One region of the Microbacterium sp. 1262 genome, then DNA from elsewhere that is predicted to be linked to it. Evidence: predicted binding sites of a transcription regulator. Region 1 holds the regulator's gene; each other region holds the start of a gene.

What was found. Region 1 encodes LexA, which represses DNA repair genes until DNA is damaged. Its sites were predicted from a motif close to TCGAACANNTGTTCGA; they were not measured.
Region 2: the regulator LexA is predicted to act here: its motif matches at 7,360-7,375, upstream of ABIC53_RS11630 (Rv2578c family radical SAM protein).
Region 3: the regulator LexA is predicted to act here: its motif matches at 5,488-5,503, upstream of ABIC53_RS02145 (HNH endonuclease signature motif containing protein).

The regions. Positions count from the first base shown of each region.
Region 1 is NZ_JBEPKU010000001.1:1,633,435-1,643,963, forward strand. Features, by position in the region: gene infC (translation initiation factor IF-3) at 1-513, opposite strand, end outside; gene ABIC53_RS07825 (DUF1844 domain-containing protein) at 741-1,145, shown strand; gene ABIC53_RS07830 (SseB family protein) at 1,188-1,970, opposite strand; gene priA (bifunctional 1-(5-phosphoribosyl)-5-((5-phosphoribosylamino)methylideneamino)imidazole-4-carboxamide isomerase/phosphoribosylanthranilate isomerase PriA) at 1,954-2,700, opposite strand; gene hisH (imidazole glycerol phosphate synthase subunit HisH) at 2,759-3,421, opposite strand; gene hisB (imidazoleglycerol-phosphate dehydratase HisB) at 3,418-4,023, opposite strand; gene ABIC53_RS07850 (histidinol-phosphate transaminase) at 4,020-5,105, opposite strand; gene ABIC53_RS07855 (LysM peptidoglycan-binding domain-containing protein) at 5,177-5,536, opposite strand; gene lexA (transcriptional repressor LexA) at 5,793-6,458, shown strand; gene ABIC53_RS07865 (prolyl oligopeptidase family serine peptidase) at 6,560-8,488, shown strand; gene hflX (GTPase HflX) at 8,608-9,936, opposite strand; gene ABIC53_RS07875 (class I SAM-dependent methyltransferase) at 10,211-10,529, shown strand, end outside.
Region 2 is NZ_JBEPKU010000001.1:2,447,311-2,457,839, reverse strand. Features, by position in the region: gene ABIC53_RS11640 (efflux RND transporter permease subunit) at 1-3,350, shown strand, start outside; gene ABIC53_RS11635 (DEAD/DEAH box helicase) at 3,744-6,020, shown strand; gene ABIC53_RS11630 (Rv2578c family radical SAM protein) at 6,287-7,351, opposite strand; gene ABIC53_RS11625 (NUDIX hydrolase) at 7,659-8,243, shown strand; gene ABIC53_RS11620 (M15 family metallopeptidase) at 8,294-9,487, shown strand; gene ABIC53_RS11615 (ECF transporter S component) at 9,596-10,165, opposite strand; gene ABIC53_RS11610 (siderophore-interacting protein) at 10,162-10,529, opposite strand, start outside.
Region 3 is NZ_JBEPKU010000001.1:455,496-466,024, forward strand. Features, by position in the region: gene ABIC53_RS02120 (ABC transporter substrate-binding protein) at 1-106, shown strand, start outside; gene ABIC53_RS02125 (carbohydrate ABC transporter permease) at 168-1,139, shown strand; gene ABIC53_RS02130 (carbohydrate ABC transporter permease) at 1,241-2,050, shown strand; gene ABIC53_RS02135 (ThuA domain-containing protein) at 2,047-2,826, shown strand; gene ABIC53_RS02140 (Gfo/Idh/MocA family protein) at 2,823-3,911, shown strand; gene ABIC53_RS02145 (HNH endonuclease signature motif containing protein) at 4,055-5,467, opposite strand; gene ABIC53_RS02150 (glycoside hydrolase family 27 protein) at 5,570-6,826, opposite strand; gene ABIC53_RS02155 (alpha-galactosidase) at 6,862-9,099, opposite strand; gene ABIC53_RS02160 (beta-L-arabinofuranosidase domain-containing protein) at 9,176-10,529, shown strand, end outside.

The sequences.
Region 1 (10,529 bases):
CATGTTGCGGCCGTCGATCGTCGGGTTCGACTCGACGGTGCCGAGCTCGGCGACATCCTCGGCGAACTTGCGGAGCAGGCGCACACCCTGCTCGGGACGCGACTGCTCGCGACCGCGGAACAGGATCATCGCCTTCACCTTGTCGCCCGCCTGGAGGAAGCCCTCGGCGCGCTTGAGCTTGGTGATGTAGTCGTGCGCCTCGATCTTCAGGCGGAAACGGACCTCCTTGAGGACCGTGTTGGCCTGATTGCGGCGCGTTTCCTTGGCCTTCTGAGCCGCTTCGTACTTGAACTTGCCGTAGTCCATGATCTTGACCACGGGCGGCTTCGAGTTCGGGGCGACCTCGACGAGGTCGAGTTCGGCCTCCTGCGCCAGACGCAGGGCGACCTCGATACGGACGACGCCGACCTGCTCTCCAGCGGGGCCGACGAGGCGAACCTCGGGGACGCGGATGCGGTCGTTGGTGCGGGGATCGCTGATGTGCGGAACTCCTGTTCGTGCGGTGGTGGCCACCGGGACGCGAGGACGCGACCCGGGCGGAAGAGCATCGCATCCACCCCGCACGACGCGCGTGCGTCGGCATTCGTGTTCCGCACCCTGGCTACCCCGGCCGCGGTGAGACGGACGGAGCGGAGTGCATGACCCGGTAGCCTGGAACGGCAAGCGCGGGTGGGATGTGATCCTCTTTCGATCCGGAGTAGAACACTCCGGTGCCCGCACAGTCTAGCAGAGAGCGACACGTGGACACGAACCCCGCCGACAACAGCACTTTCACCGACGACGAGGCTCGTCGCCAGCGGTGGGAGGAGCAGGAGCGCGCGGCCTCGGCCGCGACCCGCGACATCGCCGACGTGCCGGCGGTCGAGGTCATCACCACCGCCGCCGTGCACCTCATGAGCGCCGCCGCCGTCAAGGTCGGGCTCGCCGACGACCCGGCCACCCAGCTCGACCTCGACGAGGCCCGCAAGCTCATCAACGCCCTCGCCGGGCTCATCACCGCCGGCGCTCCCGAGATCAGCGACATGCACGCGCGATCGCTGCGCGACGGCCTGCGCTCGCTGCAGCTCGCCTTCCGCGAGGCGTCGACGATCCCCGACCCGATCGGCAAGGGCCCCGGCGAGAAGTTCACCGGTCCCGTCAACTGACGAGCTCCCGGGCTCGAGCAGGGCTCGGGCCCGGGACCTCCGTCAGGAAGCGCGCACCAGCTTGACCGTCAGCGAGTCGACGAGCACCGCGATGCGGTCGTCGGCGGCCCACCGCGACGCCAGCCGCGACAGCACCGCGTCGAGCTCGGCGGCATCCAGCCCATCGATGAGATGAAGCCGGACGATCAGCTCGGGGCCGCGCATCCGGGCGTCGGGATCACCCGCCGCGACCGACAGGTCGAGCACCGCGAGCTCTCCCCCGATGCTGGCCTGGAGAGCGGTGAAGACCTCGGGCGAGGTGGGCGCCGGTTCCCAGGGCAGTCCCTGTCCGATCGCCCAGACGGCGGGGCGTCGCAGCACGAACTCGGTCTCGGAGCCCGGGTCGATCACGATCAGGTCGGTGTCATCGGACGCCGCCGCCATCGCCGTGCGCACCCCGTCGGCCGGAACCGGACGCGCGACGGCATCCCACCGCGCGAGTGCGGCCACCGACGTGAAGACCGGCAGAACGCGCCGACCGTCAGGAGCCGCGACCGTGACGATCGACAGCTCCTGGGTCTTGTCGACACGCAGCCCCGTCGGCCCGACCCCTTCGTCGCCCTTCTCGGGCACGAGCGGGATCAGCAGCCGCGCCGCGCGATACGCCTCGACGACCGCGACGGCGTCACCGGTCCCCGCGCGGAAGGCTTCGAGCGCCGCGAGCAGCGCGGGATCGGCCGAGCCGTCGTCACCGGCGTGAGGGTTCGACTCGAAGCTGCGCCCCTCCCAGGGAACGCCCGCCGAGTCGGCGGCGTGGCCGCAGCCGTCGTCAGTCTCCGGCGACATCCAGCGCCTCAGCCAGCGTGAACGCGCCGGCGTAGAGAGCCTTGCCGACGATCGCACCCTCGACGCCCAGCGGCACGAGCTCGCGCAGCGCGGCGATGTCGTCGAGGCTCGAGATACCGCCCGATGCGACCACGGGCTTGGGTGTGCGCGAGGTGATCTCGCGCAGCAGCTCGAGGTTCGGGCCCTGGAGCGTGCCGTCCTTCGTCACGTCGGTGACGACGTATCGGCTGCAGCCGGCGTCTTCGAGACGCTCGAGGACGTCCCACAGGTCGCCGCCGTCGCGGGTCCAGCCCCGGGCGGCGAGCGTCGTGCCGCGGACATCGAGTCCGACCGCGATCGCGTCGCCGTAGCGGCCGATGACATCGGCGGCCCACTCGGGGTTCTCGAGCGCGGCAGTGCCCAGGTTGATGCGCGTCGCACCGCTCTCGAGCGCGGCCTCGAGCGTCGCATCGTCGCGGATGCCGCCCGACAGCTCGATCTGCACACCCTTGACCTGCTTGATGACCTTGCGGAGCACGGCGGTGTTGTTGCCCCGGCCGAAGGCCGCGTCGAGGTCGACGAGATGGATCCACTGCGCACCCTGCTTGGCCCAGGCGAGCGCCGCGTCGACGGGGTCGCCGTAGGTCGTCTCGCTGCCGGCCTCGCCCTGGGTCAGGCGCACGGCCTTCCCGTCGGCGACGTCGACGGCGGGCAGGAGGATCAGTTCGGGGGTGGACGCGAAGTCGTTCATCACATTCCAGGGGTGGGTCGGGATGCACGCTCGTCCACGCGAGCGCACCAGAGGGAGACTAGTGGCGCGGCAGGGCGCCGATCCAATTGGCGAGGAGACGGATGCCGGCGGCCCCCGACTTCTCAGGGTGGAACTGCGTCGCCGAGAGCGGCCCGTTCTCGACGGCCGCGAGGAAGGGCGCGCCGTAGTCGCACCAGGTCAGCACGGGCTCGGCGAAGGGCTTCATGACCTCGAGGCTCCAGTCCTGGGCACCGTACGAGTGCACGAAGTAGAAGCGCTCGTCCTCCAGACCGTCGAACAGCGTCGACCCTGCGCCCGCGCGCACGGTGTTCCACCCCATGTGGGGCAGCACCGGGGCCTGCAGCTCGGTGACGGTGCCCGGCCACTGCCCGAGGCCCTCGGTGTCATCGCCGCGCTCGACGCCGTTGCCGAACATGATCTGCATGCCGACGCAGATGCCCAGCACCGGGCGCCCCCCGGCCAGGCGCCGCTCGATGATCTCGTCGCCGCGGCTCTCGCGCAGGGCGGCCATGACCGCACTGAACGCACCGACGCCGGGAACCAGAAGACCGTCCGCATCGCGGATGAGACCACGATCGGACGTCAGTCGGGCGTCCGCACCCGCGGCGGAGAGGGCCTTGACGGCCGAGTGGATGTTGCCCGAGCCATAATCGAGGACGGCGACGAGCGGCGCGCGTCCGGTCGTGTCACCCTCGGTCATAGGGCGCCCTTCGTGCTGGGGATGCCGTGCACGAGCGGATCGAGCGCCTTGGCCTGCCGGAAGGCACGGGCGAAGGCCTTGTACTCCGCCTCGGCGATGTGGTGCGGGTCGCGTCCGCCGAGCACGCGGACGTGCATCGTCAGGCCCGCGTTGAACGCGATCGCCTCGAACGTGTGCCGCACGAGCGACCCCGTGAAGTGCCCGCCGATGAGGTGGTACTCGTATCCCTCGGGCTCTCCCGTGTGCACGAGGTAGGGACGCCCGGAGATGTCGACGACAGCCTGCGCGAGCGCCTCGTCGAGGGGCACGAGCGCATCGCCGTAGCGGGATATGCCCGACTTGTCGCCCAGCGCAGAGCGCAGCGCCTGCCCGAGCACGATCGCCACATCCTCGACCGTGTGGTGCGCGTCGATGTGCGTGTCGCCCGTCGCGCGTACAGTCAGGTCGGTGAGCGAGTGCTTCGCGAACGCCGTCAGCAGATGATCGAAGAACGGCACGGTCGTCTCGATCGTGCTGATCCCGGTCCCGTCGAGGTCGAGCTCGAGTTCGACACTCGACTCGCTCGTGGCACGACGGATGCTGGCCGTTCGGGGGCTGGTCATGCCTCCGAGTCTATCGACGCCAGTGCTTCGAGGAACGCGGTCGTCTCGTCTTCCGTACCGGCACTGACGCGCAGGCTGTGCGGGATGCCGACGTCGCGGACGAGGATGCCGCGATCGTAGAGCGCCTGCCAGGTGGCGCGCGGGTCGTCGACCCCGTCGAACAGGACGAAGTTCGTCCAGCTCTCGTAGGCGTGGTACCCGAGGGCATCGAGCGTCGCCGACATCCGATCGCGCTGCGCGACGATCTCGTCCACCATCCGGAGCATCGTCGACGAGTGCGACAGCGCGGCTGTCGCGGCCGCCTGCGTGAGGGCGCTGAGGTGGTACGGCAGGCGGACGAGACGCAGAGCGTCGATGAGGGTCGCGTCGGCGGCGAGATAGCCGACGCGCGCACCGGCGAAGGCGAACGCCTTGCTCATCGTGCGCGAGACGACCAGGCGCTCCCGCTCGCCGAGCAGCGTCAGCGCGGAGGGGCTCTCGCGCGGCGCGAACTCCTGATAGGCCTCGTCGACGATCACGATTCCGTCGGTGGCGTCGTACACCGCCTCGATGACGTCGAGACCGAGCGGCGTGCCGGTCGGGTTGTTGGGCGCGCAGAGGAAGACGACGTCGGGGCGCAGTTCGGAGACTTGTGCCGCGGCGGAGGCCGGGTCGAGCGTGAAGTCGGGGCCGCGCGTGCCCGCGACGTACTGCGCGCCGGTGGCTCGCGTCAGCAGCGGGTACATCGAGTACGTGGGGCCGAAGCCCATGGCGGTACGCCCCGGGCCGCCGAAGGCCTGGAGCAGGTGCTGCAGCACCTCGTTCGATCCGTTCGCGGCCCAGATGCGATCGGGGGTGAGGCCGTGACCGAGGTACTCGGCGAAGGACTCGCGGAGGTGCGTGAACTCGCGGTCGGGATAGCGGTTGACGTCGCGCAGGGCACGGGCGACGGCATCCAGGATGTCGTCTGCGACCTCTTCGGGAACGGGATGCGTGTTCTCGTTGACGTTCAGCGCGACCGGAAGCGGCGCCTGCGGGGCGCCGTACGGGGTGAGGCCTCGCAGATCGTCTCTGAGGGGCAGATCATCCAGACTCGGGCTCATCCCACCCATGCTAGGCCGCGTCCGAGTCCGGCGTGGCCGCACCCCAGCTTCTGCGCCGAAGACGGCGGGCTTCAGCTCGCGGCGTCGTACTCGGCGGGGATGGCGAGTGTCTGGCCTGCCTCGAGCTGACCAGAGCCGAGGGCGTTCAGCCGGATGATGGCGTCGACAACGTCACGGGGGTCGGCGGCCGGCGCCACCTCTTCAGCGATCGACCAGAGCGATTCGCCCGACATGACGGTCACCGTCGTGAACGACCCCTCGGGCGCGCCCGCCTCGTTGGACGCGAGTGCTCCCCCGCCGGAGAGCACGGCAGCGGTGACGGCGACGACGGCGGGAAGCGCGGCGATCGCTGCGATGACGCGGCGTCCACGGCGCGTCAGGCGCAGACGGGTGCGGGGGGCCGGTGCGAAGCGGGCATCGATCGTGGTCATGACATCTCCTCGGGAGCGGTAGGAAGATTCGCTCCCGCCTCTCGGCCGGGAGAGACGGGTGCGAACTTCGGTTCCGAACGTATCTTCGATATTGTGTGGTGTCAACCACCCACCGAAATCGGAGACCGATCGAAGAGACACGCGGAGCGTTCCGTGATGTCGCTGTCGGATCGGGCTACCTTTTCGACAGCGAGAGCCCACCACGAACCTCCGACATCGGGTCGGGGACGGGGCGCGACGACAGGAGACCGGCGGTATGAGCGAGAAGCCGCAGACGCGACGACGCAAGAATCTGAGCGATAAGCAGCTCGCGATCCTCGAGGTGATCCAGCACGCGATCGCCCGCAACGGCTACCCGCCGAGCATGCGCGAGATCGGCGACGCCGTCGGCCTCAAGTCGCTGTCGAGCGTCACCCACCAGCTGAACCAGCTCGAGCTGAGCGGATACCTCCGCCGCGACCCCGGCAAGACCCGCGCGATGGAGGTCCTCATCGACCTCCCCGGCACGGCCGGCGAGAACCCCGCCGACGCCGCGCCCGCCCTCGGCGACGCCGCCCTCGTGCCGCTCGTGGGCCGCATCGCGGCGGGCGTCCCGATCACCGCCGACCAGCAGGTCGAGGAGATCTTCCCCCTGCCGCGTCAGCTCGTCGGCAAGGGCGAGCTGTTCATGCTCAAGGTCGTCGGCGACTCCATGATCGACGCCGCCATCTGCGACGGCGACTGGGTCGTCGTGCGGGCACAGGCGACCGCCGACAACGGCGAGATCGTCGCGGCCATGCTCGACGGCGAGGCCACCGTCAAGACGCTCCGTCAGCGCGACGGCCACACCTGGCTCCTCCCCCGCAACTCGGCGTTCGAGCCGATCCTCGGCGATGACGCCACCATCCTCGGCAAGGTCGTCGCCGTCCTCCGCACGGTCTGACCTCGCCGCACCGACGGAACTGCGGGAGGGGATGCCGCGACTCGGCGGCATCCCCTCCCGTCGTCCGGCACGACCCGGATCCGCTCGCGTAGCGTGGCGGTATGTCGCAGCAGCAACTCCCGTACGGTTCTTGGCCCTCCCCCCTGACCGCCTCGTGGGCCAGCGCGTCCTCGTTGCGCCTCGACGGCGCGCGCTTCGTCGGGGATGAGATCTGGTGGGGCGAATCCCTTCCCGATGAGGCCGGTCGCGTCGCCGTCATGCGCCGCCGCCGCGACGATTCTGTGGAGGTCGTCCTCCCCGCGCCCGGGAACGCGCGATCGCGTGTGCACGAGTATGGCGGCGGCGCCTGGACGGCGTCCGACGACGGCGAGCTGTTCTTCGTCGACAAGTCGGACCAGCGCATTCGACGCCTCCGCCCGGGCGGCGAGCCCGAGGCGCTCACCCCAGAGGAGAGCGGCACCCACTACGGCGGTCTCCGCTGGCAGCACGGCGCGCTTCTCGCGGTGCGCGAGCGCGAGCACCCGGGGCGCACTCCCGAACGACACATCGTGCGGATCGACGGCGCGAGCAGCGATGAGAACGCCGCGAGCGGCGACGAAGCGGGAGTGACGGAGCTCGCCGGGGGCAGCGACTTCGTGGCTCAGCCGGCACTGTCACCCGACGGATCACAGCTCGCGTGGGTGGCGTGGGATCACCCGGACATGCCCTGGGACCGCACCCGCATCCGTGTCATCGAGCTCGACGCCCCGGATCGTGTCCGCGAGGTGGCCGGCGGCAGCACGGCCGCGCTGCAGCCGGAATGGGCATCGGACGGCCAGCTGTTGCTGCTCGACGAGCCGAGGGGGCGCTGGAACCTCCATCGCGTCGACCCCGCGACCGGCGCGGCACCCGTCGCGGTCTCCCCCGCCGACGCCGACACGGGTGGAGGCCTATGGGTCCTCGGCACCCGGTGGTACGCGCCGCTCGACGACGGCCGCGTCGTGGCCGTCCGCACGCACGGCTCGGACCAGCTCGTGATCGTCGACCGCGACGGCGGCGCGATCCCGCTCCCCTTCCCCGCCACCGCTCGACTGCAGATCGAGGACGTCCGCGGCAGCCGCGCCCTCGTGAGCGGCGCCATGCCCGGGGCGAGCGGGCTCTGGCTGGTCGATCTCGACAGCGGCGAGACGACAGCGGTGCGCGGCGGTACCCCCGATATCGACGAGGCATGGATCCCCCATGCCCGTCAGATCACCACCGAGGGTCCCCACGGCCCGGTGCACGCCTTCGCCTATCCGCCGACGAACCCCGATGTCACGGCGCCGACCGACGAGCTGCCGCCGTACCTCGTCTGGGTGCACGGCGGGCCGACGTCGCACGTGGGCGGCACCGCCGACGCCAAGGCGGCCTACTTCACCAGCCGAGGCATCGGCGTGCTCGACGTGAACTACGGCGGGTCGACCGGGTACGGCCGGTCGTACCGTGAACGGCTGAAGGGCCAGTGGGGCGTCGTCGACGTCGATGATGTCGCGGCGGCGGCACGCGGCCTCGCCGCCGACGGACTCGCCGATGCGTCACGGCTCGCGATCGAGGGCGGGTCGGCCGGTGGCTGGACCGTGTTGGCGGCGCTCGTCGGCACGGACGTGTTCGGCGCGGGCGTCTCGCGCTACGGCGTCGGCGATGCCCGCGCCCTCGCGGCCGAGACCCACGACTTCGAGGCGCGCTACCTCGACGGCCTGATCGGTCCCCTTCCCGAAGCGGAGCACGTGTACATCGAGCGCTCGCCGCTGAGCCACGCCGAGGGGTTCCGCGTGCCGCTGCTGCTTCTCCAGGGCGACGAGGACGCGGTCGTGCCGCCGGCGCAGGCCGAGGCCATCCGCGACGCACTCGTCGCGCAGGGCGTGCCCCACGCCTATGTCCTGTACGCGGGCGAGGGGCACGGGTTCCGACGGACCGAGACGATCGTGAACGCTCTGGAGAGCGAGCTGGCGTTCCTCGGTCAGGTGTTCGGTTTCGACACGCCCGGCGTCGCGCCGATCGAGCTCGACTGAGCCCGGCGACCGCCTGGCGCTGATACGCCTGTCAGGCCGGCGGTGCTGTTGAGGCCTTCCGCATCCGCGGCGGGCTCACCAGCACCGCCGAGCCTGCAGGTGTATCGCCGACCGCGGGCTCAGACGGCGTAGGGCGCGAGCTCAGCCGCGAGACGCTCGGAGACGTGCGCGTGCACGGCCGTGCCGTCCTCCTCGTGCGAGGTGGCGACGATGTGGCCGCTCTCGTGCACGGCCGAGATCAGGTCGCCACGGTCGTACGGCACGAGAGCGCGCACCTCCACCGCCGGCAGCGGCAGCGCATCCTCGATCGCGGCGCGCAACTCGTCGATGCCCTCACCCGTGCGCGACGACACGAAGTGGGCCGTCGGCTCGAGCCCGCGCAGCAGCAGCCGCGCATCGTCGTCGACGAGGTCGGCCTTGTTGAAGACGACGAGCTCGCGGGTGGCGCGAGCGCCCACGTCGCCCATCACGTCGCGGACGGTCGCGAGCTGCGCGGCGGGGTCGGGATGCGAGCCGTCGACGACGTGGACGATGACGTCCGCGCCCGAGACCTCCTCGAGCGTGGACCGGAACGCCTCGACGAGCTGGTGCGGGAGATTGCGGACGAAGCCGACGGTGTCGGTGAGCGTGAACACGCGCCCGTCGGCGGCCTCGGCCCGACGCACCGTGGCATCCAGCGTCGCGAACAGAGCGTTCTCGACCAGGACACCCGCGCTCGTCAGCCGGTTCAGCAGACTCGACTTGCCGGCGTTGGTGTAACCGGCGATCGCCACCGAGGGGATCGTGTTGCGCCGACGCTCGGCGCGCTTCGCCTCGCGCGACGGCGCGAACTCGCGGATCTGCTTGCGCAGCTGCGCCATGCGGGTGCGGATGCGGCGCCGATCGAGCTCGATCTTCGTCTCACCGGGACCGCGCGAGCCCATGCCCGCACCGCCCGCGCCGACCTGGCCACCGGCCTGGCGGCTCATCGACTCGCCCCATCCGCGCAGACGCGGCAGGAGGTACTCGAGCTGTGCGAGCTCGACCTGGGCCTTGCCCTCACGACTCTTGGCGTGCTGGCTGAAGATGTCGAGGATGACCGTGGTGCGGTCGATGACCTTGACCTTCGCGACATCCTCCAGGGCGCGCCGCTGGCTCGGTGCCAGCTCGGTGTCGGCGATCACGGTGTCGGCACCGACGGCGGCGACGAGGTCGCGCAGCTCGGCTGCCTTGCCGCGTCCGATGTAGGTGGCGGGGTCAGGATGCGGTCGCCGCTGCAGAACGCCGTCGAGCACGACCGCACCGGCGGTCTCGGCCAGGGCCGCGAGCTCGCGCAGCGAGTTCTCCGCGTCCTCGTGCGACCCCTGGGGATACACGCCGACGAGCACGACGTTCTCGAGTCGCAGCTGTCGGTACTCGACCTCGGTGACGTCCTCGAGCTCTGTGGACAGACCGGGGACACGGCGCAGCGCCGCGCGCTCCTCGCGATCCCACTGGTCGCCGTCGGTGTCTCCGTACGACACCGTCGACTCATCCTGCAGCGCCTGCGCGCCGCCGAAGACGCGGATCGACGAGCGCGTCTCCGCGCTCGCGAGCACGCGATCGACCGGGTCCACCGCGATGTCGCCGTCGCCGTCGGGGGTGGTGATATGCGTCATAACTCTCTTCCCGGGATGCCCGTGCCCGGGCATCCGTGAATTCTAGTCTCCCGCCGGTACGTCCGGCTCCGATACGCTCGGATGCATGGGGAGCGATCATTACTTCAGCGCGTCCCCGTCCAGCGAACAGAACCTCCGCCGTATCCGCGTGACCCTCGCGGGTCACGCCGTCGAGGTCACGACCGCGGGCGGGGTGTTCAGCCCTGACCACGTGGATTCGGGTACAGGGGTTCTTCTGGCCAATACTCCCCCGGCACCGTCCGGTGGGGATTTCCTCGACCTCGGCTGCGGCTGGGGGCCGATCTCGCTGTCGCTGGCTCTGGAGTCGCCTCACGCCACGGTGTGGGCCGTCGATGTCAACGAACGGGCCCTCGACCTGGTGCGACGCAACGCCGCTGATCTGG
Region 2 (10,529 bases), 810 kb from region 1:
TCGGCGGCCTCGCGCTCACGAACCTCAAGCAGGAGCTCATTCCCTCGATCGAGCTGCCTCAGCTCTCGGTGGTCACGACCTACCCCGGTGCCTCGCCCGAGGTCGTCAACACCGACGTCTCGACCCCGATCGAGACCGCGATCCAGGGCGTGCCCGGGCTCGAGTCGACGACGGCGACGAGCTCGACGAACGCCTCGATCATCCAGGCGTCGTTCACCTACGGCACCGATCTGGCGACCGCGGAGCAGAAGATCCTGCAGGCCATCAACCGCATCGACAGCCAGCTCCCCGACGGCGTCAGCCCGAACGTGCTGAGCTTCTCGCTCGACGACCTCCCTGTGATCCAGCTGGCCGTGACCGGCTACGACGACGCCGAATCGGTGCAGGCCCGGCTCGAGGGCACGGTCATCCCCGACCTCGAAGACGTCGACGGCGTCAACGCCGCCCAGGTCGTCGGAGGCCGCGTCGAGCGCATCACGATCACCCCCGACCAGACCGCGCTCGCCGAGGCCGGGTACACGCAGCAGGCCATCCGCGACGCGCTCGATCAGAACGGCGTCCTGTTCCCCGGCGGCGAGATCACCGAGGGCGACCAGTCGCTGACCGTGCAGACCGGCGCGAAGATCGCCTCGGTCGACGAGTTGTCGGCGTTGCCGCTCGTGCCGACGGATGCCGCTCAGCTCACCGGCGGCACGACCACGATCGGCGACGTCGCCACCGTCGCGCAGGAACCGTCACCGGTCACCTCCATCTCGCGTGTCGACGGCGAGCCGGCCCTGACCATCGCGGTCACGAAGCTGCCCGCCGCCAACACCGTCGACGTCTCGCGCGGCGTGCTCGACGCGCTGCCCGCGCTCGAAGACGACCTCGGCGGCGAGGCTCAGTTCACGGTCGTCTTCGACCAGGCGCCGTTCATCGAGCAGTCGATCGAGGCCCTCGCCCAAGAGGGTCTCCTGGGGCTCGTGTTCGCGGTGCTCGTGATCCTCGTGTTCCTGCTCTCGGTCCGCTCGACGATCGTCACCGCGATCTCGATCCCCACGAGCGTGCTCATCACCTTCGTCGGCATCCAGGCGTTCGGTTACTCGCTCAACATCCTGACCCTCGGTGCCCTCACGATCGCGATCGGCCGAGTCGTCGACGACTCGATCGTCGTCATCGAGAACATCAAGCGGCACTACGTCGAGGGAGCCGACAAGCTCGCGGCCATCACCCTGGCCGTTCGCGAGGTGGCCGCCGCCATCACGGCGTCGACGATCACGACCGTTGCCGTGTTCCTGCCTATCGCCTTCGTCGGAGACCTGACCGGCGAGCTGTTCCGTCCCTTCGCCCTGACGGTCACCATCGCGATGTCGGCCTCGCTGTTCGTCTCGCTCACGATCGTCCCGGTGCTCGCGTACTGGTTCCTGCGGCCGGGTAAGCCCGTCGTGACGTCCGACGGCCGGCGCATCGACCCCGAAGACCCCGAGGCGCCGCCGTCGCGACTGCAGAAGGCCTACCTGCCGGTCCTGCGCTGGACCCTCCGCCACTCCGCCGTCACGCTGGTGCTGGCGGTGCTCGTGCTCGGCGGCACCCTCGCGGCCGTGCCGCTGATGAAGACGAACTTCCTCGGCGACTCCGGTCAGAACACCTTCACCATGACGCAGACGCTCGGGCCTGCGGCATCCCTCGAGGCGGAGGATGCCGCCGCCCAGCGCGTCGAGGACGCGGTCACCGGCCTCGAGGGAATCGACGCCGTGCAGGTTTCGATCGGCTCGTCCGGATCGCAGCTGCGCGACGCCTTCTCGGGCGGGGGCGGCGGGGTGACCTACTCGATCACGACCGACAGCTCGGCCGATCAGCTCGACGTGCGCGATCGCGTGCAGCGCGCCGTCGCCGACCTCGAGGGCGTCGGCGACATCCAGATCGCCGCCGGTGGCGGCGGATTCGGCTCGAGCGACATCGAGATCGATGTCACCGCGCCCGACCAGGCCGCGTTGCGCGAAGCGACCGACGCCGTCGTGGCGTCGCTGCAGGATGCCGACGGCGTCAGCCAGGTCACGTCGAACCTCTCGGCCTCGCTGCCGTACATCGCCGTGACCGTCGACCGCGACGCGGCGGCATCCCGCGGCCTGTCGGAGGTCGCGGTGGGCGGCATCGTCTCGGGAACGATGCAGCCGCAGTCGATCGGAACCGTCGAGATCGACGACACCTCGCTCACCGTCTACCTCGCGGCGTCGCAGGCGCCCGCGTCGATCGACGAGCTGCGGCAGCTGACGATCCCCACGGCCGGCGGCCCCATCCCGCTGCAGGACGTCGCCACCGTCGAGCAGAGCGAGGGGCCGACCTCCATCACGACGCAGCGCGGTCAGCGCACCGCGACGGCCACCGTGACGCCCGCGGGCGACGACCTCAACGCGGCATCCGGGATCGTCCGGGATGCGCTCGACGAGGTCGAGCTGCCGCAGGGCGCGGACGCCGAGATCGGCGGTGTTCTCACGCAGCAGCAGGACGCCTTCGCGCAGCTCGGACTCGCCGCGCTCGCCGCCATCCTCATCGTCTACATCGTGATGGTCGCGACCTTCAAGTCGCTGCGGCAGCCGCTGCTGCTGCTCATCTCGGTGCCGTTCGCCGCGACCGGCGCGATTCTGCTGCAGATCGCGACGGGCGTGCCGCTCGGCGTCGCGTCGCTCATCGGCGTGCTGATGCTCATCGGCATCGTCGTGACGAACGCGATCGTGCTCATCGACCTCGTGAACCAGTACCGCGAGAAGGGGCTGTCGGCCCACGACGCGACGATCGCCGGCGGATCGCGTCGTCTGCGGCCGATCCTGATGACCGCGCTCGCGACCATCTTCGCGCTGACGCCCATGGGGCTCGGGATCACCGGCCACGGCGGGTTCATCTCGCAGCCGCTGGCGATCGTCGTCATCGGCGGGCTCATCTCGTCGACCCTGCTGACCCTGCTCGTGCTGCCGACCCTCTACAACCTCGTCGAGGGTGCGCGCGAGCGCCGCGCGGCACGGCGGCGCGGTGACGTCGGTGCCGGCGCGGAGGCCGGCGCGGATGCTGGTTCGACAGCCGGTTCCGCGGGAGACGGGGTGTCTGCGGCGCCGATGACTCGGCGCGAGCGGCGCCTCGCGGAGGCGGCCACAGCCGAGCCGACCCACCTCGTCGTGCCGGTGGACGGTTCACCCGATGCGCCCACGCACCTGGTCATCCCGGTCGCGCCTGATGACCACGAGGTCGGCGACGCCCATGCTGATGCTGGAGGGCCGGTGGATTCTGGTGAACCGGAGGCCGGGTCGTCCCGTCGACAGGTTCAGCGCATTCCCGGGCCTTCTCGCGGACCCCGTCGCCGCCGCCTGGCCTGATCGCGGCACGCGCCGGGCTCGCGGCGGGCTCGCGCCGGGCTGCCGGCTTGCCGCGATGCAAGGGATTGCCCGCGACGCGCCGTGGCCGGGAGCGAGGCGCCGGGGTGTTGCGCCGGAACCCTTGCATCGCAGCACGCGTTGCCCCCGCCCCGGCCCTCGAGCCCGGGCCTCGGCGCCGCGGCGGGCGATTTCTCAGGCGGATGCCGTATCGTGGGCGGGTCGGCTCTGGGCAGCGCGTGATCGCGACAGGTTTTGTGAGTCCATGGGGCCGATGGTGAGCGCCGATCGGCGCGCATGACCATCATGTGAATGGCCCCCGGCCGACGGATGTCCGGGTTTGCCCGCGTGCGCGCGGGCGCTGTTCTCGTGCAGAGAACCCAGAAGGACACACCCATGCCCAAGAACAAGAAGCCGGCCGGCGGCCGCGCGCAGAACTTCGAGCCCCGCTACGGCAAGAAGACGTCGTACCAGGACGCGAAGCGTCGCCCCGGCCAGTCCTCGGCCGGAACCCCCGGCAGCAAGAGCCCCGGTCACCGCGGCTACCGTGCCGAGAGCGAAGACACCGGTCGCAAGAACCGCTGGTCCTCGCAGGACCGTGCGGGTCGTGACGAAGCGCGCGGCATCCGCTCGCAGGCCCGCGACGACCGCGGCGGACGCGACGACCGCGGCGGACGCGACGACCGCGGTCAGCGCGAGCAGCGCGGGTACGGGAACGACCGCCGATCGGATGCCGGCGGCCGGCGCCCCTACGAAGCGCAGCCCCGCGACGATCGCCGCACCTTCGGTGATGCGCGTCCCTCCTTCCGTGACGACCGTCCGCGTCGTGACTTCGGTGACCGTCCGAACCGTGACGACCGTCCGCGTCGTGACTTCGGCGACCGCCCGAACCGTGACGACCGTCCGCGTCGGGATGACCGTCCGGCGCGTTCGTTCGATGACCGGCCGCGTCGGGACTTCGGCGACCGGCCCCGCCGCGACGACCGCCCCGCGCGTTCGTTCGATGACCGTCCCCGTCGTGACTTCGGCGACCGCCCGAACCGTGACGACCGTCCGCGTCGTGACTTCTCGGACCGTCCGCGTCGTGACGACCGTCCGGCGCGTTCGTTCGATGACCGGCCTCGTCGTGACTTCGGCGACCGCCCGAACCGCGATGACCGTCCGCGTCGCGACTTCTCGGACCGTCCGCGTCGCGATGACCGCCCGGCGCGTTCGTTCGATGACCGCCCTCGTCGTGATTTCGGCGACCGTCCGAACCGCGATGACCGTCCGAACCGCGATGACCGTCCGCGTCGCGACTTCTCGGACCGTCCGCGTCGCGATGACCGCCCGGCGCGTTCGTTCGATGACCGCCCGCGCCGTGACTTCGCCGACCGTCCGAACCGTTCGGACTGGAACGCCGAGACGAAGTCGAAGGCCCACCAGGACCACGTCGACACCGTCCACGAGCGCCTGCAGGCGGAGGCCGTGGATGCGGCATCCGTCGCCCAGTCGTCGTTCGCCGACCTCGGCCTCGGTGACAACATCGTCCGTCAGCTCGACGCCCTGGGTGCGGCATCCCCGTTCCCGATCCAGGCGGCCACCATTCCGCCGATCCTCGAGGGCAAGGACGTCCTCGCCCGCGGCCGCACCGGCTCGGGCAAGACCATCGCGTTCGGCGCTCCGCTCGTCGAGTCGATCCTGCGCAGCCAGGCCGGCAAGGGTCGCGAGTTCGGGCGTTCACCCAAGGCGCTGATCCTCGCTCCGACGCGCGAGCTCGCGCTGCAGATCGACCGCACCGTCCAGGCGATCGCGCGCAGCGTCGGGCTCTTCACGACGCAGATCTACGGCGGAGTGCCGCAGGCGCGTCAGGTCGGTGCGCTCAAGAAGGGCGTCGACATCATCATCGGCACCCCCGGCCGCATCGAAGACCTGCAGAACCAGGGAAAGCTCGACCTCTCCGAGGTGGGGATCGTCGTGCTCGACGAGGCCGACCACATGAGCGAGCTCGGGTTCCTCGAGCCCATGCAGCGCATCCTCCGCCTCGTGCAGGACGGCGCGCAGAAGCTGCTGTTCTCGGCGACGCTCGACCGCGAGGTCGCCGCTCTGGTCGACGAGTTCCTCGTCGAGCCGGCCGTCTACGAGGTCGCGGGCGAGAGCCAGGACACCTCGACGATCGATCACCGTGTGCTCGTCCTCGACCACCGTGACAAGGCCGAGATCCTCAACTCCCTCGTCGACCGCGACGGCAAGACGCTCGTCTTCGCGCGTACCCGTGCCTACACCGAGATGCTCGCCGAGCAGTTCGAGGATGCCGGGATCGCCGCGGTCGCGCTCCACGGCGACCTCAACCAGGGCAAGCGCACGCGCAACCTGCAGCGCCTGACCGACGGCAAGGTGCGGGTGCTGGTCGCGACGGATGTCGCAGCCCGCGGCATCCACGTCGACGACATCGACCTGGTCATCCAGGCCGACGCTCCCGACGAGTACAAGACCTACCTGCACCGCGCAGGGCGCACCGGCCGCGCCGGTCGCTCGGGCGCGGTCGTCACTCTCATCACGCGTCAGCGTCGCCGTCGCATGACCGAGATGCTCGAGCGTGCCGAGATCGACGCCCCCTTCGACGATGTCCGCCCCGGCGACGACATCCTCGAGGAGGTCTCGGGTCGACAGCTCGCGAACGTCGACGCCTGAGCCGACGCCGCTCTGACGCCCCGCCGCACGCTGCGACCCGACGGTCGTGGCGTTCGGCGGGGCGCTTCCGTTGGCGGGGCGCTCGCGGTTCGCCGTGCCGTGCGCGGGCTGAGGGCCCTGAGAGGCTGAGCGGTGGGAGCCGGCCGCGCGTTGAGCCTGATCTCGGGACCATACCCCGGCAGCGCGCGAGAGTGTCCCGGCTCGCACTCCCGGCTCCGGTTCGCAGCGCCCCGGGCCGCGAAACTCGGGCCACTGTGCTGCTTGCGTCAGAAGAGCGTGGGAACGGATGCCGCTGCAGCGGCGCGGCCGCGCGAAGTCGTGACCACCGGTCCGGGGCGGAATCGTCGCGTGGCGGGCTGGGCCTCTTCCTCTTCGAGCCCTCCCCGAAGGCGATGCCGCGCGAGCAGAGGTCGAACGCGCGCCGCGAGCATGCGCCGGTAGCCCTGCGGTGCCTGCACCGAGGCCCCGGGGTACAGACCGCGGTACATCGGCACGAGGTCGGGGCGTTCGCGCGCGAGCCACTGCTGGAACCAGGGTTTGACGCCCGGTCGCAGGTGCATCGCGCCGTAGACGACGCGGGCGGCGCCGGCATCCGCGATCCGGCTCAGGGCATCGTCGAGCACCTCGGTCGAATCGGTGAGGTGCGGCACGATCGGCATCAGGAACACCGTCACCCGGAACCCCGCGGCGCTTGCCGCTCGCACCGTGTCGAGGCGAGCGGCGAATGTCGGCGCGCCGGGTTCGAGCAGCTGCCGCAGCGGCTCGTCGAGTACCGCGATCGACATCGCGAGGTCGATGGGCACCGAACGTGCCGCCTCGGCCAGCAGCGGTAGGTCACGGCGCAGCAGGGTGCCTTTCGTCAGCATCGAGAACGGCGTGCCGCTGTCGACCAGCGCCGTGATGATGCCGGGCATCAGCCGATAGCGGCCCTCCGCACGCTGGTAGGGGTCGGTGTTCGTGCCGAGAGCCACCTGCTCGCGCGCCCAGGTCGGTTTCGAGAGCTCGCGGCGCAGTACGTCGGCGACGTTCAGCTTGACGACGATCTGCGAGTCGAAGTCGGCTCCCGCGTCCATGTCGAGGTACTCGTGCGTGCCGCGGGCAAAGCAGTAGACGCAGGCGTGCGTGCATCCCCGATAGGGATTGACCGTCCAGTCGAAGGGCATCGCCGATGGGCCCGGGACCCGGTTGAGCGCCGAGCGCGACATGACCTCGTGGAAGGTAACTCCTGCGAACTCGGGCGTCGTCACCGAGCGCACGAGGCCGTTGAGTGTCTCGAGGCCGGGCAGCGCAGCGGCATCCGCCACGCCCATCTGCTGCCCCTGCCATCGCATGAGAAGATTCGAACAGAAATTCGAAGTGTTGTCAAACATAAAAGCGCGAACCCTCGTATGCTCGGGTGCCGGTGAGGTGACAGGCAGATCGTTTCACCGGGGATCGAGGACGCTGCGAGCGGATGGGGGAGCGCGCTGTGACATTGACGTCAGCTGGGGAGAGGGTGAGATACGCCGGGGTAGCCGACGTGGTCGGTTTCTGCCAGCCGGATCGCACCCGCCCGCCGACGACGAGGGTGCGCCCCCGGCTCGTCCGAATGGATGAAATCCGCCGCGCTGTCGGTGCCGGTGTGAACGGTGCCGCACGATGACGATCATCGATCGAACCGCGTCGTACGCCAAACAGTTCACCGTCAGCGGCTACGTGCTCAATCCCGCAGAGGACCGAATCCTCCTCATCCATCACAAGAAGCTCGCGAAGTGGCTTCCACCGGGCGGTCATGTCGACGAGGATGAGACGCCCCAGGCGGCGGTCGTGAGAGAAGTGTTCGAGGAGACCGGCGTGGCAGCCGTGCTGCGCCCGCACGCGGGCGTCGACCTCGCCGCGGACGGTCGCACCGAAGCTCAGCTCGACCTCCCGATCAGCATGAGCTATCAGCTCATCCCCGAGCGCCCCGGCGAACCCGCGCACATCCATATGGACATGGCCTTCGTGTTGCACACTTCGGAGCGCGGCGCCCTGTCGCCCGCGGCCGGAGAGGTCCACGACGCGGGCTGGTTCTCGAGCATCGAGATCGACGAGCTCGACGCGTTCCCCTCCGTGAAGGTGATCGCGCGAGAGTTGCTCGCTCCGGCGGCTGCGGAAGGGCGCGCGGGCAGCGTGAGCCCGGGGGCATCGCCCGCCGGACCCGATGCCGTGTTCGGCGAGGGGACCAGCCCGGGTCGCGGGTGAACCGCGCTGCGAACGGGAACTCAACCGGACCCGCAGGGCAGAATGGGGTCGTGGTGCACCCGACCGAGCCCGAGACGCGTCGCTCGCGACGCGAGCGATCGGCGGAGGCGCGCCCTCTCCCCTCGCGGCGCGAGCTGCGTGAGCGGGCCGGCGCTTCCGGTTCCGCGGCGAGCGGTGCTGGTGGCGAGGTCGCCTCGGCTTCGTCGGCGGAGGGCCGATCACCGGATGCCGCCGCCCTGTCGGCATCCGTGCGTCTGCCGGCATCCGTCTACGTCCGCCGTCGCGCCGTCGCGGCCACGGCTGCACTCGCGCTCGTCGGCCTCGTCGTCGCCGGTACCGCCGGCTTCACGTCGGCACTCAGCGGACCGGATGAGGCTCCCGTCGACCCCGTCGCCGCGCTCGTCGGTGACGCCGCGGCGGGCGCGCCCAACGCCTCGTCCATTCCTGCGCCCGCGCAGTCCGGCGATGCTGCCGCCGCCCAGCCGGCCGACGACGCGACGACGGATGCCGCGGCCGCGGGCGACATCTGCGGTGATCCCGGATTCCAGCAGGCGCTCGCGTCGGGCTCTGACGCCGACGTCATCGCCGCGGCCGGGGGAGCCGAGCCTTTCCGGGCCGCGATCGCGGGCGGTGCGGCCCCGTGCATCGATCTGCACACGGCCGGCCGCACGTGGGTCGTCGTGAACAAGCTGAACGCGCTCGATCCGATCGACTACTGGCCCGAGCCGCAGGCGCGCGCCGAGGGCGTCGAGCGAACCAGCGGGGGGCACATGCGTGCGGACGTCGCGGCGGCCCTCTCGCAGCTCGCGGCCGCCGCGCAGGCTGAGGGCGCGGGCACGATCGGAGTGAACAGCGGGTTCCGCTCGTACGACTTCCAGGTGTCGACGTACCGCAACTACGTCGGTCAGCTCGGCCAGAGCAGCGCCGACCTCACGAGCGCCCGCCCCGGGCACAGCGAGCATCAGACGGGCCTCGCCGTCGATGTGGTCGCATGCGATGGAGGGTGCGGGGCGATCGAAGAGTTCGGCGGCACGGCGCAGTCGGACTGGGTCGCCGCCAACGCGCATCGCTTCGGGTTCATCATCCGCTACCCCGACGGCTTCACCGAGACGACCGGGTACGAGTACGAGCCCTGGCACCTGCGGTACATCGGCCCTGACCTCGCCGCGCTCTACGCCGAGGGCGGCTACCGCACTCTCGAAGACTTCTTCGGGATGCCGCCCGCCCCGACCTACGCCGACTGACCCCGCCCGGCGCCCGCGCCCGCCCGTCGACTCGCCAGGTTCTGCGGATGCCGCACCCCCCCGCATCCGCATCCTCTGGCGAGTCGACGGAGAGGGGGGAGAGGGGGGTCAGGCGGGCGTGCGGCGGCGGGCGAGGGTCGCGACGCCCGCGGCACGCAGGCGATCGCCGATCAGGATGCCGAGCCACGTCGCTCCGACGCAGCTGGCGATGCAAAGGGCGACGAACCCGATCAGCACGGGCGCGGTCATGCTCCACAGATCGAACGACTGCGCTGCGAACACGGGATACGTCGCGCCGATGACCGCGGCGCCTGCATAGTGCATCCAGGTGTTCCAGCGCCGGTAGAGCGTCGCGAGGAACGGCAGTTCGGGGAAGAACGACCAGTAGAGCATCGTCGCGACCGATCCGATCGTGAAGAACGGCGCAAGCACGAGTCCTGAGATCAGCCCCACGAGCAGCCCCGCTCCCGGGCGTTGCAGCAGCCTGAGGGCGATGACCGCGGGCAGAACCCACAGCCCGGCGATCGCCACCGTCGCGAACGGCACCGTGAGGAACAGGGTCGTCGACGCGACCCACGCAGGCGCGAGCAACGCGGTCGCCGCGACGCCGATCGCGGCGCACGTCAACAGGTATGCCGTCGAGACACGCGCGGCGCGCGATCGGGGTGCCGCGGTCATGCTCGCATCTCCCGCTCCGTCGTGGCTCGGCGTTCATCATCTGGTGCGTGCTCGGATGCCGCTTGGGGCTTGGGGGTCGGCGAGCTCGCGCCCTCGCGCCAGTACCCGACGAAGCTGATCTGTTCCTTCGGGATGCCGTGGTCGGCGACGAGCATACGCCGGGCGGTGGTCGGCAGCGACTGCTCGCCGACGACGAACGCGTGGAGGGGCTGCGCGGGCAATGCGCCCGGTGCCAATCCGCTCAGCGCTGCGAGGGCGGCTGACCCCGGCTTCGCGTCGGGCGCCCGGACGAGCCACCGGACCTCGACCCCCGGAGGTGCATCGATCTCGAGCACGTCGTCGCTCGACGGGGCCTCGATGAACG
Region 3 (10,529 bases), 1.2 Mb from region 1:
GGCGGCGCTGCTCAATGCCCTCGTCGACATGGAAGCGGGCAACGTCGCGCCGCGCGACGCGTGGCAGACCGGCGTCGACAGCGCCCGGGCCGCGATCGGCGGTTGACCTTACCCGCTCGGTGGTGGTCCGCCCGTGGGCGGGCCACCACCCTCATCGAGGACGCATCATGACCGCGACAGTCACCGCCACCGCCATCACCATCGACAAGAAGACCGCTCGGCGCGAGCGTCCGCCGAGACGCGCCATCCGCCAGCCGCTCGCGGAGCGCATCGCGCCGTACATCTACATCGCCCCGTTCTTCGTGATCTTCCTGATCTTCGGGCTGTTCCCCCTGCTGTTCACGTTCTACGTGGCCTTATTCGACTGGAACCCGATCGGGGAGCAGACGTTCGTCGGTCTGGCGAACTTCGAGCGGCTCGTCCAGGACTCCCGGTTCTGGAACGCGTTCGTGAACACCTTCGGGATCTTCCTCATCTCCACGATCCCGCAGCTGCTGCTGGCGCTCGGCCTCGCGCACCTGCTGAACCACGCCACCCTCAAGATGGCGAACTTCTTCCGCATGGCGCTGCTGGTGCCCTACATCACCTCGGTCGCCGCGACCGCCCTCGTCTTCGCTCAGATCTTCGACAAGAACTTCGGGCTCATCAATTGGGTGCTCGACCTCTTCGGCATCCCGGCGGTGAACTTCCTGTCGTCTCAGGTCGGCTCGTGGATCGTCATCTCGTCGATGGTGATGTGGCGATGGTTCGGATACAACACGCTGCTCTACCTCGCCGGGCTGCAGGCGCTCCCGCGCGAAATGTACGAAGCGGCCTCGGTCGACGGCGCGTCCGGCTGGCAGCAGTTCATCCACCTGACGATCCCGTCGCTGCGGCCCATCATCATCTTCACCGTCATCATGTCGACCATCGGCGGGCTGCAGATCTTCACGGAGCCCCTGCTGGTGGCTCCCGAGTCGGGGCTGACCTGCGGCGGCGGGCGACAGTGTCAGACCCTCGCGCTGTTCCTCTACGAGCAGGGCTTCGGCCAGTTCGAGTTCGGCTACGGTTCGGCGATCGGTGTCGCCCTCTTCGTCGTGGTCGTCGTGGTCTCGGCGATCAACTTCTTCCTGACCACCCGCACCCGAAAGGCCCGATGATGTCCGACGCCGTCGACACAGCTGTGCCGTGTCCCCTCGATCCAACCGCGCTGAGCGCGCCCCGCAAGCGTGCGCGGCGCGGAGGCGGGCGCGTCGGCCGCGTGCCCTGGCCGGTCTACGTGCTGCTCGGGATCGCGGTCGTGATCAGCGTCTTCCCGCTGTACTACATGTTCGTGATCGCGTCGGTGGGTGCCTCCGCGGTCACCTCGATCCCGCCGCGCTTCTACCCGGGGCTCAACTTCTTCGACATCGCGACGAAGGTGTTCGACACGGTGCCGTTCTTCCAGTCGTTGCTGAACAGCGCGATCGTCTCGCTCTCGATCGCCGTCATCGCATCACTGCTGTGCGCGCTCGCCGGTTTCGCCTTCGCGAAGCTGCAGTTCCGGGGCCGCAACGCGCTCTTCGTCATCGTGCTGCTCACCATGACGGTGCCCGCTCAGCTGAGCGTCATCCCGCAGTACCTGATCATCTCGTGGCTGGACTGGGTCGACACCCTGCAGGCGATCATCGTCCCGGGGCTCGCCAGCGCGTTCGGCATCTTCTGGATGCGGCAGCACATGGCGACCACCCTCAACGACGAGCTCATGCACGCGGCCCGCATCGACGGGGCGAACAGCTGGCAGATCTTCTGGCGCATAGGGTTCCCGGTCGTGCGGCCGGCGGCCTTCGTGCTCGGCCTCATCACGTTCACCTCGGTGTGGAACGACTTCATGTGGCCGTTCATCGTGCTGAAGTCGCCCGAGCTGTTCACGGTGCAGATCGCCCTGAAGCAGCTGCAGGCGAACCGGTCGATCGACCTGGCGCTGACGATGGGCGGGTCGTTCCTGGCAACCTTGCCGCTGCTCATCGTCTTCTTCGTCGTCGGGCGCCGCATGGTGGCGGGCATCATGGACGGGGCGTTCAAGGGGTGACGGGCACGACATCCACCCCCATCCGCGTGCTGGTGTGGGGCGAGAACCATCACGAGAAGCATCACGACATCCCGCGCGCCCTCTATCCCGAAACGATGCACGGGACCATCGCCGCGGGCCTGCGGCGACTGCTCGGCGACGCTGCCGTCGTCGAGACGGCGACGCTCGACGATCCGGAGCACGGGCTGAGCGAGGAGCGCCTCGCGCAGACGGATGTGCTGTTCTGGTGGGGGCACCTCCTGCACGACGAGGTCGACGACGTCGTGGTCGAGCGGGTCCATCGGCACGTGCTCGGCGGGCTCGGTTTCGTGGCGCTGCATTCGGCGCACTTCTCGAGGATCTTCATCCGTCTCATGGGGACGACCTGCGCGCTGCGCTGGCGGCAGGCGCATGACCGGGAGCTCGTGTGGACGGTCTCGCCGTCGCATCCGATCGCCGCCGGCGTGCCGCAGCCGATCGTCATCCCCGAGCAGGAGATGTACGGCGAGTTCTTCGACGTGCCGCAGCCGGACGAGCTCGTCTTCGTCTCGAACTTCTCGGGCGGCGAGGTGTTCCGCTCGGGCATGACGTTCTTCCGCGGTCACGGGCGGGTGTTCTACTTCTCGCCGGGTGACCAGGACTATCCCGTCTACCATCAGCCCGAGATCCAGCTCGTCCTCGCGAACGCGGCGCGATGGGCTCGGAACGACCGCCCCCGCGCCGCCGCCCGTCTGGCGATGCATCGCACGGGGGAGTGGGACGTTCCGCGGGAGTGGGACGGCGAGGAGCAGTCGTGACGGGGCGCGCCCGTCGTGTCGTCATCGTCGGGGCGGGAGCGATGGGGAAGGCGTGGATCGACACGGCCGCTCGTCGTCCTGATCTCGAGATCGTCGGGCTCGTCGACATCGTCGCCGACGCCGCGCGGGCCGCGGCAGTCGAGCGGGGACTCGATGTCCCGAGCTTCGGCTCGGTCGATGATGCGCTCGACGCCTTCGACGTCGACCTGGTCGTCAACGTCACGATCCCGCAGGCGCATCTCGAGGTGAGCGCCGCGGCGCTGCGGGCGGGTGTTCCCGTCCTGAGCGAGAAGCCGGTGACGCCGACTGTGGCCGAGGCGCTGCTGCTGTCCGCCGTCAGCGCGTCGACCGGGACCCTGATGGCGACGAGTCAGTCGCGTCGGCACTCCCGCGGGATCCGGGCGTTCCGCGACGCCCTGGCCAGCCTCGGCGGGGCCGAGCAGCTCGACGTCCGCTTCTTCCAGAACCCCCGGTTCGGAGGTTTCCGAGACGAGATGCCGTCGCCGCTGCTCATGGACATGGCGATCCACCAGTTCGACCAAGCCCGGTACCTGCTCTCGAGTGAACCCGTGTCGGTCTTCTGCGAGGAGTTCTCGCCGAGCTGGAGCTGGTATCGCGGCGCCGCCGCGGCCGAGGCGATCTTCCGCTTCGCCGATGGGCGCCGGTTCTCGTACTCCGGCAGCTGGTGCGCCGACGGTCTGACGACCTCGTGGAACGGCGACTGGCGGGGAAACGCTGCCCATGGATCCGCTGCCTGGGACGGAGAGACCGACGTCGTGATCCAGCCACGTGAGGGCGGCGCGCAGGCTGCTGTGCTGGCGGACGGGGCCGAGGGGCTGGATGCCGCCCTCGCCGAGTTCGTCGCAGCCCTCGACGGCGGTCCGGTGCCGTCCGGCGAGATCACGCGCAACATCGGCAGCCTCGCCATGGTCGAGGCTGCCGTGGCGTCCGCGGCCGCCGGCGCCCCGGTCAGGTTCGACGACCTGTTCGAGCGGGCATCGGCGCGCGCCGCGGAGCTCGCTCGCGTCGGTGGCTTCGATGACGCCGTCGGCAGACTCGGGATCGACCCGCGCCGCGCGTCCTGACGGTCAGCCGAACGCGAGCAGACGCGTGTCGTCTTCCGGCGGTGCGGCCGGCGGCCGCGGGCATGATGGACGGCGCTCTCGCGGTGTGACGGGCACGGCAACCACCCCCTCCCGTGGGCTGGTTCAGGGCGAAGACGATCCCGTCAGAACGGCGGAGCGGACCCCCGAGGCGCGTCGGGTCGCCCCAGTGATCGTGGTGGGGGAAACGCTCCGGGTGGTGCTTGATCGCCTCGGCGATCGGTTGGCTCGTCGATGGTGAAGGCGACGAGTGGTGGGGGTGCGTCTGCGCGGTAGACCCGCCCGGTAGGTGAGGTCCACACGAGCCGCCCACCCGGGAGTTGTCGGACATGCCATCGGGTGTGGTGTTTGACGTCGTGGTGTCTCTTGCAGAGGTTGGCGAGGTTGCACACGTGCGTGCCCCCGCCCTCGGATGCGGCGATGGTGTGGTCGAGTTCGCAACGGATGGCGGGTTGCCGGCATCCGGGGAACCGGCAGTGCCGATCCCTCGCCCGTATAAGTCGCACCATGGCGGCGGTGGGGCGGTAGCTGTCGCACTCGAGCACGGTTCCGGTGACGGGGTCGGTGAGCAGCCGGTCCCACGAGGTCGCGTTGCCCGCGAGCTCGCGTGCGGTCGCGGCATCGATGGGGGAGCGGCCGGCTAGATCGGCCGGCCCCTCGTCCTGACCCATCAGCGTCAACGCCGACACGGCAACCTGCACGTGTGCCCGGATCGCCCCGAGCGTTCCGTCGCCGTCACCGCTCGCGGTGGGATCGAGGGCCGGCGTCCCGGCGAGCAAGAGGTCGCTGAACACGTCGGCGCGGACTTGGTCGATCGTGCGGGCGTCGTCGACGAACGATGACCCGGCGCCCACTGCGCTCTCAGCATCGCTCTCCACATCCGCATCCGCGGCGTCAGCCTGCTGCCGCGCGTTGATGATCTCCCGCGCCTGTCGGGTCAGCCGGTCGACGATCCCGTCGGCGATCACCGTCGGCAAAGTCGCGATCAGGTCCGACATGCCATCGGCGCCGGCCTGCACCCGCACGCACCGCCCGGCCGCGGCCTCCTCGTGCCTCTCGGTGAACGACCGCGGGTGCATCCGCTCGGCGATCATCCGCAACGCGTCGCGCACCCGGTTCGGGGTCTCGCCCTCGCACCGTTCGATCGCGACCCGTTCGAACTCTGCCCGTTCCTCCGCGGGCACGAGGCATCCTGTCTCCTGAATGACCCGCACGTGGCCGCGGACGATGCGTCCGTCCTCCCACGCCGCCATCGTCACCGGATAGCTCTCCACCAGGTCTCGCGCCTCGTCGATGCGCCGCTGCAACGTCCGGTCGGTCGCGACGAACACCCCGGCGAGCTCCGCCGCGATGCCACGCAGCGCCATCTCGCGCGCCTTGACCCGCTCCGCCGCCCCAGCCGCCTGCTTCTCGGCCAGCACGCCAGCTGCCGCGAGCACCCGAACCTCACGAATCTGCGCCAACCGCGCAGCATCCGCCGCCCCCTCCGCATCCGCGACCAGTTGAGCGAGGACGTCGACATCAGCGTCGCTGCCCATCCCGCCACTAAGCTCGCCGTTCGAATGCATGTTCTAATGTTGCCACGGGCCTCCGACATCGCCCGTGCCTTTCCACAGCCGGCCCGCTCCTCCTCCCGACGGTCAGCCGAAGACGAGCAGCCGTGTGCCGTGAGCCGGCACCGTCAGCGTGACGCGTCCGTCGGCGACCTCGACGCTCGTCCCGCTCCACACATCCGTGCACGAACCCGCCGTCCCCACGTCCCCGAGCCCGAGCCCGAGCCCGAGCCCGAGGTCGGCGAGGTGGACGACGAGCTCCTGCTCATCGTCGCCGAGCCAGAACACCGCACGGTACTCGCGCGCGCCCACGCGCGCGCTCCAAATGACCAGATGTCCGTCGCGCACGATCTCGCGCGACTCCTCGCCGTCGCGCAGCGCGAGGACGCCGGGATTACGCAGCAGCGCGAGCGTCTCTGGCGGAGTGTCGGGCAGGTGGCCGCCCATCATGAGCGGTGAGCGCATCATGCTCCACAGCGTCATGACGGTGCGCTGCTCGTCGACCGACAGGCGGCTGAGACGGTCTTCGCCGACGTGTCCGCGCACGCCGATGCGTCCGAAAGGGAGCATGTCGGCATCCGCCCACGCACCGCGCCGCTGGAACGGCGCCCAGCGGGCGGCGCGCTGGAACTGTTCGACCACGTGCGCCCAGTCATCCCAGAAGTCGTCCGAGATCCGCCACATCTGGCCGTGTTCGCGCAGCGTCTCGAGGTGCGCGAGCGACAGTCGCTTGCCGGGCGACAGGCTCAGAACCATCGCCCGTCCCGACCGATCGATTGCGCGCGAGATCGCTGCGATCTCGGCGGTCTCGACGGGCGGGTAGAGCACATCGTCGAGCTTCACGAAGTCGACGCCCCAGGCGGCCAGTTGCGCCATGACCGAGTCGTAGTACTCCTGCGCACCGGGTGCCGTCATATCGACGCCGTAGTTGTCGGGGTTCCACACGCAGACGTTCGAGCGGTCGGCGATCGAGTCGCACGTCGCGTCGGGGCGGCCCGAGACGGGCAGAGCCGCATCCGCTGCGGCGCGCGGGACGCCCCGCATGAGGTGCACCCCGAAGCGCAGGCCGAGTTCGTGGACGCGGTCGGCGAGCGGCTGGAAGCTCCCGTCCGCCGCGGAGGGGAAGCGTCCCGGCGCGGGGAGCGGCCGGCCCCAGGCATCCAGCAGCGGCCGAGAGACCTCGCGATAGTCGTGCGCCCCCGGATCGGGTTCGTACCACTGGATGTCGACGACGATCGTGTCCCAGCCGAACGCGAGCAGGTGCTCCGCGACGTATTCGGCGTTCGCCAGCACCTCGGTCTCCGTCACGGACGACCCGAAGCAGTCCCAGCTGTTCCACCCCATCGGGGGACGGGATGCCGCGGCCCGGCGCTCGCCGATCACGGCGCTGCCACCGCCGCGAGGTGAACGACCGCCGCGCGGTCGGGGTGGAACGTGGGGAACTCCAGCCCCACCCGTGCGAGCACGGTACCCGCGATGACCGGGCCGTCACCCACACGCTCGCCGCCACCGCCACCGCCACCGTCACCGTCACCGCCGAGCTCGGGGCTCTCCCGAAGCCACGCCGGAACCTGCCAGGGCGGTCCGAACGAGTCCGAGCCGCTCACCGACACCCGGTAGCTGCGGTCGGTCGACAAGCCGGGGAACCGCACACGGGCGATCGTGTCGGCCGAGGTCGTCGGCGTGACGATCGTGAAGAGCGCCTCCGACCCGTCGGGCGCGACCACGCCGCGCACCTGCGGAGCCGCGGCGTCGAGCTCACCCGAGCCGACGGTGCGCCCCGTCGCGATGAGGTGGCGGTGCCGGCGGTATCGTGCGATCCAGTCGCCGAGGACGCGCCGGTCGTGCTCGTCGAGATCGCGGATGTCCCACTCGATGCCGAAGTGGCCGAGGAAGGCGACTGCGCACCGGAACTGCAGGTCATGCGCGCGTCCCGTGACGCTCGACACGGGGGAGGCGACGTGCGATCCCATCATCTCCGGCGGCACCAGGAGTCCCGTCCAGCGCAGGATGCCGAAACGGTCGTGGGGGTCGTGGCTGTCGGAGGGATGGATCCGGTCAGTCCGTTCGAGGATCCCCAGGTCGACCCGCCCGCCGCCGGAGGCGCAGCTCTCGATCTCGAGGTCGGGATGGCGACGGCGGAGCTCGTCGATGAGGCGGTACACCGCGAGGGTCTGCTCGTGAACGGCAGGGGTGCCCGAGGCGGGGTGCCCGGCCGCGATGAGGTCGCGGTTGTGGTCCCACTTGAGGTAGCTCACGCCGATGTCCTCGATGAGCCCGTCGAGCACGCCCAGGATGTGGTCGAAAGCGGCCGGATGCGTGAGGTCGAGCACCTGCTGGAACCGCTGGCGCGGCGGCAGCTCGGGCCCCGCCCGAAGGATCCACTCGGGGTGCGCACGGGCGAGATCGGAGTCCTCGTTGATCATCTCCGGCTCGACCCAGAGCCCGAACTCCATGCCGAGAGAGCGCACCTCGTCGGCCAGTGGGCGGAGGCCGTCGGGCCACGCAATCGGGTCGGGCGCCCAGTCGCCGAGCCCCGCGCGGTCGTCATTGCGCCCCCGGAACCAGCCGTCGTCGAGGACGTAGCGCTCGACGCCGAGCTCGGCGGCGCGGGCCGCCAGATCGACGAGCACGCGGTGGTCGTGGTCGAAATACACCGCCTCCCAGACGTTCATCGTCACGGGGCGGGGGCGGCGCGACGAACGCGAGCGCTCACGCAGGTAGGAGTGGAAGCGCGCCGCAGCGCCGTCGAGTCCGCGCCCGTAGCTGCCGAACACCCAGGGGCCGGTGTACTCCTCGCCGGGCGTCAGCCGGATCTCGCCGGGAAGGATCGACTCGCCGCCCCGAAAGTGCAGGCGCCCGTCGGTGCGCTCGATCGTGTGCTCGTGGTCGCCGCTGAATCCGACGTGTCCGATCCATACCTCGCCGGAGCCGGCGGAGAACCTCGGCGTGCCGACCGCCTGCACCAGCGTCGCGTCGAGACCGGTGCGGCCGCGCCGCGAGACGCGCGAGTGATCACCGCGGACGACCGGATGCCGCTGGGGCATGCGCTCGTGCCCCCATCGGCCGGTGAAGTCGAGCACCTCCTGCGCCCACGTCGGTATCGGAAGGGCGACGGCGAGGGACTGGATCTCGAGCGGTGCCGCCGCCTCGGTTGCGCCGGCGGTGTTCCGGACCCGAGCGCGGGAACGCACGAGGCCGTCTCGTGTGAGATCGATCTCTACACCGAGCTCAATCTCAGCAGCATCGTCGTGGAGGACCGCGTCGACCCGCCCCGCTCCGCCGGACGTCACGCCCGGTCCGGCCTCGGCGCCGTCGAGAGTCAGCGAGCGCAGCACGAACCGCGGCGCCCACCCCGAGCCGTCGCGATGTGCGGACAGCCCCGGGGCTCCGAACCACCCGCGGCTGTGCTCGGGCAGCACGCTCGCGCGGTACGGAACGTCGGAATCACCGGTCATCCCGTTCCGCTGCTCGGCCGCGACGAATGCGAGGAGGTCGGGCTCCGCCGACGTCACCGCCTCGCCCCAGTGGACGATCTCCGGCATCCCATCGTCCGCCGTTGCGATCACGACGGAGACGTCCTCGGCGTTGAGGTGGATCACGCGCATGGAATCCATGCTCCTATTCTGCTGACATCGCTCGGGCGGTACAGTCAGAGATCGATCTCAGCACATCGAAGGAGATGTCACAACCATGACCGCATCCGCCCTTGCGCCCGATGCCTCCCGGCTGCTCCCGGGAACCTATGATCGTCGTCGCCGCACCAATCGCACGTACCTCGTGTCGCTCGACGAGCACGCTCTCGTGCAGAACCACCGCATCGAAGCGGGCATCGGCGATCAGGCCTGGCACCTGAAGCCGTCCGTCACACCGGGCGTCGAGAACGGCTGGGCACGTCATTGGGGCTGGGAGACGCCCGGCGCACTCTTGCGGGGCCATTTCGTGGGGCACTGGATGTCGGCGGCCGCGCGCGAGATCGCCGTCACCGGCGATCCGGTGCTGCGGGGCAAGCTGGCCGTTGTCCTCGACGAGCTCGAAGCGTGCCAGGATGCCGGCGCGGGCTGGGTGTTCGGCATTCCGCAGACGTTCCTGCGCCGGCTCGCCGAGGGGCGCGAGGTGTGGGCGCCGCAGTACAACATCCACAAGACCTTCATGGGTCTGGTGGACGTGTACCGAGACCTCCGCGACGAGCGAGCCCTGCGCATCGCCCACCGCGCTGCGGCGCTGATCGCGGAGTGGGCGCGGGAGTTCGAGCGCGACGAGTTCCAGGCCATCCTCGAGGTCGAGACGGGCGGCATGCTCGAGGTGTGGGCAGACCTCCTCGAGGCCACCGGCGACGACATGTATCGCGAGCTCCTCGACCGATACGACCACCGGTCGCTCTTCGACGGTCTGCTGGCGGGCGAGGACATGCTGACCAACATGCACGCGAACACGACCATCCCGGAGGTGCTCGGTGCCGCGCGGGCCTTCGAGGTCACGGGTGAGGAGCGCTGGCGACGCATCGTCGAGGCGTACTGGGACTGGGCCGTCACACGACGCGGAACCTTCTGCACGGGCGGACAGACCTCGGGTGAGATCTGGACGCCGCCGTTCGCCTTCGCCGCGCGACGGGGCACGAAGACCCAGGAGCACTGCGCCGTCTACAACATGATCCGGCTGGCCGACGTGCTGTTCCGATGGACGGGCGAGGCGTCGTACCTCGACTACATCGAGGCCAACCTCGTCAACGGCATCCTGGCGCAGCAGCATCCCGGCACCGGCATGGTGAGCTACTTCCTGCCGCTGCAGAGCGGAGCGCGCAAGGAGTGGGGATCGCCCACCGAGGACTTCTGGTGCTGCCACGGCACGGTGGTGCAGGCGCACACGCGCCACTCGTCGCTGGCGGTGTACAGCGACGGCGAAGCCGTCACCGTCGCGCAGTACATCCCCGTCCGCGCCGACGTCGCCACGGCAGCAGGCCAGCTGGCCGTCGAGGTCCGCACGATCGACGACGCCCTCTACGTCGGTCCGGACGCGAACGCGGGCCCCGGCGGCCCGGCGCATC